2 linked regions of the Orrella dioscoreae genome follow. The protein of the gene in region 1 interacts with the protein of each later gene in a pairwise test. Links are inferred from orthologs where the notes say so. Each region holds a gene or a part of one and is shown in the gene's direction. Other genes may lie near its edges.

The links. Proteins that work in one complex are often made in the same cells at the same time.
Region 2: the proteins of ODI_RS04650 (region 1) and mtgA interact in binary tests that used the Escherichia coli proteins (3 or more experiments, as listed by UniProt). The link is inferred for Orrella dioscoreae from one-to-one orthologs.

Annotation. Positions count from the first base shown.
Region 1 is NZ_LT907988.1:1,017,889-1,022,349, forward strand. What follows is about bases 1-2,999. They hold ODI_RS04650 (peptidoglycan D,D-transpeptidase FtsI family protein), read left to right. Parts: upstream 1-631; coding sequence 632-2,368; downstream 2,369-2,999. Other genes in these bases: rsmH (16S rRNA (cytosine(1402)-N(4))-methyltransferase RsmH), read left to right, coding at 1-344; ftsL (cell division protein FtsL), read left to right, coding at 345-635; murF (bifunctional UDP-N-acetylmuramoyl-L-alanyl-D-glutamate--2,6-diaminopimelate ligase MurE/UDP-N-acetylmuramoyl-tripeptide--D-alanyl-D-alanine ligase MurF), read left to right, coding at 2,365-2,999. In the rest of the region: more of murF, read left to right, coding at 3,000-4,461. UniProt on the Escherichia coli protein: Essential cell division protein that catalyzes cross-linking of the peptidoglycan cell wall at the division septum. Required for localization of FtsN.
Region 2 is NZ_LT907988.1:704,614-709,010, reverse strand. The notes cover bases 740-3,708. They hold mtgA (monofunctional biosynthetic peptidoglycan transglycosylase), read left to right. Parts: upstream 740-1,836; coding sequence 1,837-2,580; downstream 2,581-3,708. Other genes in these bases: ODI_RS03360 (flavin-containing monooxygenase), read right to left, coding at 2,612-3,708; aroE (shikimate dehydrogenase), read left to right, coding at 971-1,840; ODI_RS03375 (TonB family protein), read left to right, coding at 740-941. In the rest of the region: more of ODI_RS03375, read left to right, coding at 42-739; more of ODI_RS03360, read right to left, coding at 3,709-3,871; ODI_RS03355 (ABC transporter ATP-binding protein), read left to right, coding at 4,088-4,397. UniProt on the Escherichia coli protein: Peptidoglycan polymerase that catalyzes glycan chain elongation from lipid-linked precursors. May play a role in peptidoglycan assembly during cell division in collaboration with other cell division proteins.

The DNA of each region.
Region 1 (4,461 bases):
CGCTGCTTCATTCTGGTGGACGACTGGCCGTGATCAGCTTCCATTCGCTCGAAGACCGCATGGTCAAGCAGTGCATCGCCTCGGCGGCCCGGCCCGACGAGGCGTATGCGCGCCTGCCCCTGCGTGAAAGCGAATTGCCCCAGCCGGTGCTGTCGCGCCTGGGGCGGGTGCTGCCCGACGAAGCCGAGGTGTCGGGCAATCCGCGCGCGCGTTCCGCGGTGCTGCGGGTGGCGGCCCGCACGGCCACGCCGCTGGCGCCGGAAGACGCCGCCGCTTTCGTGGGCGCCGTGCCTGGCCGCGGTGCGAGCCGCGGCGCCGCGGGCCGTGGCCGGAGGCGTGGGTAAATGGGCCGGATCATCGTCCTGACGGCGGGTCTGTTGATGCTGTCCGCCATCTCCCTGGTGACCAGCCGCTATCAGGCGCGCGAGCTCTTCGTCGAGCTCGAGCGCAGCAACGCCCAGTCGCGTGAGCTGGACGTGGACTGGCGCCGCCTGCAGATCGAGCGCGCCGACCTGGCGCGCAATGCGCGCGTCGACCAGCTGGCGACCAACCAGCTCAAGATGATCCCGATCGTGCCCGACCGCACGATCTACCTGAATCTTCCCGACATGCCTGCCGAAGGGGCCGCCCAGTGAAGCGCGTGCCTTTCTTCGACAACCCGGTGCTGCGCGTGCAGCTGCCGATGTGGCGTGCCCGCCTGGTGCTGATCCTGCTGTCTTGCGGATTCCTGGCGCTGGCTGGCCGTGCGCTGTTCCTGCAGGGCCTGTCGACCGAATTCCTGCAGCAGCAGGGCGAGCGCCGCTATGAGCGCACGCTGACCCTGCCTTCCACGCGCGGCAAGATCCTGGACCGCAATGGCGTGGTGCTGGCCTCCAGCGTGCCGGCCCGCGCGGTGTGGGCGATTCCCGAAGACACGCGCGCCGCCGAGCCGGCGCAGCTGGCTGCCTTGGCGTCGCTGCTGGAAATGCCGGTGCGCGAGCTGAGCGGCAAGCTCGCCGATGGCGACAGGAATTTCGTCTATATAAAGAGGCAGGTGCCGCTGGACGTGGCCGAGAAGGTGCGCGCGCTGGGGCTGCCGGGCTTCCACCAGCAGCCGGAAACCCGCCGCCAGTATCCCGAAGGCGATGTGTCCTCGCACATCGTCGGTTTCACCAGCGTCGAGGACGTGGGCCAGGAAGGCGTGGAGCTTGCCTTCGATGCGCTGTTGTCGGGCAAGCCCGGCAGCCGCCGCGTCATCAAGGACCGCCTGGGCCGCGTGATCGAGGACGTGCGTGCCGTGAATCCGCCGGTCGATGGCCGCGACCTGCACCTGTCCATCGATTCGCGCCTGCAGTACCTGGTCTTCAAGGCCTTGCAGGACGCCATGACCGAGCAGCGTGCCAATGGCGCCGCCGCCGTGGTGCTGGATGCGCGCACCGGGGAAATCCTGGCGCTGGCCAACCTGCCCAGCTTCGATCCGAACCGCCGCAATACGCTGCGGGGCGATGCGTTGCGCAACCGCGTGCTGACCGACACCTTCGAGCCGGGTTCGATCATGAAGCCCTTCACCGCCGCGCTGGCGCTGGAGCTGGGCCGCATCAACCTGCACACGCAGTTCGACACCGGCAATGGCCGCTTCCAGTTCCAGGGCTCCACCATCAGCGACGTGAGCCGCAACGGCATGCTGGACGTGGCGGGCATCCTGCGCCGTTCGAGCAACATCGGCATGACCATGATCTCGGAACGCCTGGAGTCGCGCGAGATGTGGGACAAGTTCACCGAGCTGGGCCTGGGCCAGGCGCCCAACACCGGCTTCCCGGGTGCCGCCGCCGGCCGCCTGCGTCCGTGGGAGCGGTGGCGCACCATCGAGAAGGCCACCATGGCCTACGGCTACGGCCTGTCGACGTCGCTGATGCAGATGGCGCGCGCTTACACGGTGTTCGCGCGCGACGGAGACATGGTGTCGCTGACCCTGATGCGGCGCGACAGCGAGCCCACCAGCACGCGCATCTATCCCTCCCGGATTTCCGACGAGATCCGCGTCATGCTTGAAGCCGCCGCGGGTCCCGATGGCGCCAAGCGCGCGCAGGTCCAGGGTTTCCGCGTGGCCGGCAAGAGCGGCACGGCGCGCAAGATCGTCGACGGCAAGTACAGCACCAGCCGCTATCGCAGTTCCTTCGTGGGCTTCGCGCCGGTGTCCGACCCGCGCATCGTGGTGGCCGTGAGCATCGATGAGCCGCACGCGGGCGCCTACTATGGCGGTGCGGTGGCGGCGCCCGTGTTTTCCACCATCGTCGGCGGCAGCCTGCGCATGCTGGGCGTCCAGCCCGACGCGCCGTTCACCTCGACCGTCGTGGCTGGCACGCCGCCTGCGGAGCGCCTGGAATGAGCGCCCGGATCGATACCGTGCAAGGCGAGGGCGCCGGCGACCTGCTGGCCTGGCTGCGCACGCGCGTGGCGGCTGGCGCGCACCTGAGCCTGGACACCCGCAAGCTGCATGCGGGCGATGTGTTCGTGGCCTGCCCGGGCCGCAGCGGCGATGGCCGCCTGCATCTGGCCGAGGCCGTGGCGCACGGCGCCGGCGCGATCATTGCCGAGGCCCGCGACGTGGACCAGGCAACCCTGGCCGCGGCAGGCCAGGTGCCTGTGCTGCTGGCCCAAGACCTGCGCGCCCGCCTGGGGGCGCTGGCCGATGCCTGGTATGGCGAGCCGTCGCAGGCATTGAAGGTCATCGCCATCACTGGCACCAATGGCAAGACTTCTTGCACGCAATGGATTGCCGCGGGCCTGAACAGCATGAACCGCCCCTGCGGCGTGATCGGCACCCTGGGTACTTTCATGCCTGACGGTTCGCAGGCGCCGGGCGCGCTGACGACGCCGGACGTGTTGACGCTGCATCGCAGCCTGGCCGCCTTGCGCGATGCCGGCGCGGCGCTGGTGGCCATCGAGGCCTCGTCCATCGGCATCGAACAGGGCAGGCTGGACGGCGTGCGCATTGCGCTGGCCGGCTGGACCAACCTGACGCGCGACCACCTGGATTACCACGGCACGCTGGAGGCCTATGAGGCCGCCAAGCAGCGTCTTTTCCAGTGGCCAGGGCTGGGTGCGGCAGTGGTCAATGTGGATGATGCGGGCGGACGCCGTCTGCTGGAGGCGCTGGGCGACGTGCCGGCGGTGACGTACGGCATCGATCCGAACGCCGACGTCATGCTGCATGCCCGTGACATCCACGATGGCGCGCACGGCATGGTCTTTACGCTGCACACGCCGGAAGGCGAGGCGCAGATCGTCAGCCACCTGGTGGGCGAACACAACGTCAGCAATCTTCTCCTGGTCGCCGGCGTGTTCCGCGCACTGGGCGTCTCGCTGGGCGGCAATTCCTCCGCCTTGGCGGCGGCGCAGCCCGTGGCGGGCCGCCTGCAGCCGGTGCCGGCGCCCCTGCCCGACGAGGCCGAGCGCGCGCCGCTGGTCGTGGTGGACTATGCCCACACGCCCGACGCGCTGGCACGCGTGCTGGCCGCCTTGCGCTCGACCGCCGATGCGCGTCGCGGGCAACTCATCTGCGTGTTTGGCTGCGGCGGCAATCGCGATGCCGGCAAGCGTCCCGAGATGGCGCGCGCTGCCGAGGACGGCGCCGACGCCGTGGTCGTCACCAGCGACAACCCGCGGGACGAGGCGCCGGCCGACATCATCGCCCAGGTGCGCGCGGGTTTCGCGCGGCCCGAGGCGGTCCAGGTCATCGAGGACCGCGCGCAGGCCATCCTGCGCACGATCTGGCAGAGCGCGCCGCAGGACGTGGTGCTGCTGGCCGGCAAGGGGCACGAAACCTACCAGGAAATCGCGGGCCAGCGCCTGCCCTTCGATGACGTCGAGTGGGCGCGCCTGGCCATGCTGTGGTCGCCGCAACGCCGCCTGAGTTCCGATACCCGCAGCCTGCGCGCGGGCGAGCTCTTCGTCGCGTTGTCGGGCGAGAACTTCGATGGCCACGCCTATCTGGCGCAGGCCCACGCCGCGGGCGCTTGCGCCGCGATGGTGGCCTACCGCGTGCCGGATGCGCCCCTGCCGCAACTGGTGCTGGGCGAGACGCGTGCTGCCATGGGCAAGCTGGCCGCCGCCTGGCGCGCGGGCATGGACCTGCCGCTGATCGCCGTGACCGGCAGCAACGGCAAGACGACCACCAAGGAAATGATCTCGGCCATCCTGGCGGCCTGGGTGGGCGAGGACCGCAGGCTGGCCACGGCCGGCAACCTGAACAACGACATCGGCGTGCCGCTGACGCTGCTGCGCCTGGGGGCGCACCATCGCGCCGCCGTGGTCGAGCTGGGCATGAATCATCCTGGCGAGATCGAAGGCCTGGCCCGCATGGCTGCGCCCACGGTGGCGCTGGTGAACAACGCCCAGCGCGAGCACCAGGAGTTCATGCATACGGTCGAGGCCGTGGCCCGGGAGAACGGCGCCGTGCTGGGCGCGCTGCCCGCCGAC
Region 2 (4,397 bases), 310 kb from region 1 along the record:
AAATTCCCGGGCACCCGCCCTCGCCTCGTAAAATGGCGCGCGTGCAAGCCCACTCCGTCGCCCCCTCTTCGCTGAACCGTCTGCTGCGCTGGCTGGCCTCGCCCCGCCGGCAGCGGCTGCGTTTCGGCATCGTGGTCTCGCTGGCCGTGCACGCCGGCGTGCTGAGCCTGGGCGCGGCCCTGCCCGATCCGGCCCGCCCGCCCGCCCGCGGCCTGGAGGTGGTGCTGGTCAATCGCGAAAGCGCCGAGGCGCCCGCGCAGGCCAGGCTGCTGGCCCAGATGCAGCTCGATGGCGGCGGCGCCGATGCCGAAGGCCACGCGCAAAGCCCGCTGCCCTATACGGGCGAGGCGGCGCAGGCCGTGGTGCTGGAAGCCTTGCGCCAACGCCAGCGCGAACTGGAAGACGAGCAGCGCCGGCTGCTGACGCAGCTGGAAAGCCGCCGGGCCGCCCCCGCCGACAAGCCGCGCGCCAGCGCCTGGGAAGACACCCGTGAGGCGGGCGCCGACAACGAAGACCAGCCCGCCGTCCTGCAGAACGCACAGGCCGCCGCGCTGAGCGAGCAGGTGAAGCAGTACAACGCCCGCCCCCGCAAGCATTTCTTCGCGCCGTCCACGTCGGCCTCGCCGTATGCGCAATACGTGGACGGCTGGCGGGCCCGCATCGAGCAGACCGGCACCCGCCACTATCCCGCCGAGGCACGGGGCCGCCTCTATGGCTCGCTGCGCATGACCGTCACGCTGCGCGCCGATGGCAGCGTCGCCCAGATAGACATCGACCGGCCCGCGCCGCACGCGATACTGAACCAGGCGGCGCGCCGCATCGTCCAACTGGCTGCGCCCTTCCCGCCGTTCCCGCCAGACATCGCCCGCGAGACCGATCTGCTGTCGATCACCCGCACCTGGCATTTCACCCACGACAGGCTGGAGGCCGGCGCGCCCTGAGCGCCCGCCTCCGCCACCCTGGAAGCCCCATGACCCTTGCCGCTCCCGCCCGCTACGCCGTCGTCGGCAATCCCGTTGCCCACAGCCGCTCGCCGCGCATCCACACGCTGTTTGCCGCCCAGACCGGCAAGACGCTCGTGTACGAGAAGCTGGCAGCGCCGCTGGACGGTTTCACGGCGACGGTGGCGGACTTCTTCGCCGCTGGCGGCCTGGGCCTGAACGTGACCGTGCCGTTCAAGCTGGAAGCCCATGCGCTGGCGGCGCGGCACCTGAGTCCGCGCGCGCGCGCCGCGGGCGCCGTCAACACCCTGTGGCGCCAGGACGGCGCGCTGCACGGCTGCAATACCGACGGCGTGGGCCTGGTGGCCGACCTGAAGCGGCTGGACGCGCCGCTGGACGGCGCCCGGGTGCTGCTGGTGGGCGCCGGTGGCGCGTCGCGCGGCGCGCTGGGACCGCTGCTCGATGCCGGCTGCGCCCGCCTGCGCATCGCCAACCGGACCGAGGCGCGCGCCTTGCAACTGCTGGCGGACTGGCAGGCCCAGGGGGGCTCGGATACGCGCCTGGATGCCACGGGCCTGGCAGGCGCGGGCATCGCGCAGGGCTGGGACCTGGTCATCAACGCCACGGCCAGCAGCCTGGCCGATGCCGCTCCCGACCTGCCCGCCGCGCTGTATGCGGCGGGCGCGCACGCCTACGACATGATGTACGGCGCCGCCCCGACCCCGTTCATGCGCCAGGCGCGTGCCGACGGCGCCGCGCAGGCGCACGACGGCCTGGGCATGCTGGTCGGCCAGGCTGCGGAAAGCTTCCATATCTGGCACGGCTTGCGGCCCGACCCCTTGCCCGTCCTGGCCGCCCTGCGCGAAGACCTGGCCCGCCCCGCGGAGGTGCCGGCATGAGCACCTCGCCGCGGCGTGGCGCGCCCCCTCGGCGCGTGTCCTGGTTTCGCATCATCACCGGCGCGCTCATGGCGCTGGTGTCGCTGGCCATCCTGTACCAGCTGTGGTTCCTCTTCATGGTGTTCTGGTACGCGCACCAGAACCCGGGCGGCAGCGCCATGATGCGCGCGGAGCTCACGCGCCTGCAGGCCGAGGACCCGGATGCCAGGCTGCGCTATGAGTGGGCCGATTACGACAAGATCAGCCGCAACCTCAAGCGCGCCGTGATCGCCTCCGAGGACGCCAACTTCACCGAGCACGAAGGCGTGGAGTGGGACGCCATCCGCAAGGCCTGGGAGTACAACCAGCGCCAGGCCGCCCGCGAAAGCAGCAAGCGGCGCGGCGGCTCCACCATCACCCAGCAGGTGGCGAAGAACCTGTTCCTGTCTGGCGACCGCAGCTATCTGCGCAAGGGCCAGGAACTGGTGCTGGCCTACACGATCGAGCACGTCATGACCAAGGAACGGATCCTGGAGCTCTATCTGAACGTGGCCGAATGGGGCGTGGGCGTGTTCGGTGCCGAAGCCGCCGCCCAGCATTACTACGGCGTGGGCGCCGCGCAGCTGTCGGCCAGCCAGGCGGCCCGGCTGGCGGCCATGCTGCCCAACCCGCGCTACTACGACAAGCACCGCAACACGTCCTATCTGAACGCCCGCACCGGCACGCTGCTGCGCCGCATGAACATGGTGCAGATCCCCTGACCCGCGGGAGATCCGCGCCAGCCGGCGCGGGTCACGCGCCGGCGGACTTTTCGTACGCCAGGTAATCCAGGTGGATGCCGATGTGATCGGCGATGTACTTGGCATCGTGCCAGATCCCCCAGATGAAAGACGAGGAACGATTCGTCTGGTTCGGCAGGCCCACGAAGTAGATGCCCTTCTCGGGGGTGATGCCGCGCTTGTGCACGGGATAGCCCTTGTCGTCGAAGATGTCGAGGCCCACCCAGCTGTAGTCCACCTTGAAGCCCGTGGCCCAGACGATGCTGCGGATGCCGGCCTGCGCCAGGTCCAGGCTCAGGATCGGCTGCGTCAGGCATGCCGGATCGTCCAGCAGCTGCCACGCCTCGGGCTCGGGCGGCAGGTCCAGGCCATTCTGCTCGATGTACGCATCCGCCTCGCGCAGGACTTCGAAGTAATCCTGGTCGCCCTGCGCCACGTTGCGGGCCAGGCCTTCCTCGAAGTTCATCACGCCGTTCGCATAGTCCTTGGCGATGCCCACCAGTTCGATGCCCGAGTGCGCCAGGCGGCGGAAATCGATCGTCCTGCCGTTGTCATAGCCGCTCACCGCGAACGCGACGTGCTCGCGCTTGGGCTTTTTCTTGACCTCGTCCCACATGCCCAGGGCGCCCAGCCACCAGCAGTAGTCGCGCCCGCGATAGGCGCGCGGCGGGCGGTAATGCTCGCCCACCGACAGATAGACCTTGCGGCCGGCCTGGCGCAGTTCCTCGGCGATCTGCGAGCCCGATGCGCCCGCGCCGACGACCAGCACCGCGCCATCGGCCAGTTGCGCGGGGTTCTTGTAGGCCGATGAATGAACCTGCTGGATGCCGGCTTCGGCCGGGACGATCCGTGGATAGCTCGGGATCTGGAAGGCGCCGGTGGCCACCACGACATGCTGCGCGTCGATCACGCCTGCCGAGGTCGTCACGGTGAAGCCAGGGCGCTTGTCGTTGCGCGTGACGCCCAGCACTTCCACGCCCGTGCGCACAGGCGCCTTGATCATGGCCGCATAGTCCTCGAAATACTTGGCCATGCGCTCCTTGGGCGGGAAGACATCCGGTCCGACGTCATCGAACTTCAGGCCCGGGAAGCGGTCGTGCCAGGCGGGGCCGTTGGCCACCAGCGAGTCCCAGCGCTCGGAGCGCCAGCGCTCGGCGATGCGCTTGCGCTCCAGGACGATGTGCGCGATGCCCATTGCACCGAGGTGTTCGCTCATCGCAACGCCGGCCTGTCCGGCGCCGATCACCAGCGTATTGGTTTTTTCAACTGACATGTTCTTTCCTAGGAAGTATCGAGACCAGGTCCGGCACGGGAACCGCGCACCCGACGATGCGACGCAGTGTGAGCCAGATGGCCAGGCGAGAGAACTTCGTTTTTTGGACGCTGGGCTTAGGAAAAAGCAAATCACTGCCGGCTTTCGCTTTTTCCGATGCCGGGCCTCAGCATCGACAAAGCGTCGTGGCCCGACCCTTGCCGTATTCTGCAAATCATGAAGAACAGCCCCCTGCCTCCCGACTCCTCCTGCGCGGTCAGCCTCGAAGGCGTCGTCAAGAAATACCGCCAGCAGACCGTGCTGCAGTCGCTTACGCTGAAGATCCAGCGCGGCGAATTCCTGACCCTCCTGGGCCCTTCCGGCTGCGGCAAGACCACGCTGCTCAACCTCATCGCCGGCTTCGCGGAAGCGGACAACGGCGAGATCTTCATCGAGAACCAGCTGGTGACCGACCTGCCCCCGTATCAACGGGAGATCGGCATCGTGTTCCAGAACTACGCCCTCTTTCCCCACATGACGGTGGCGC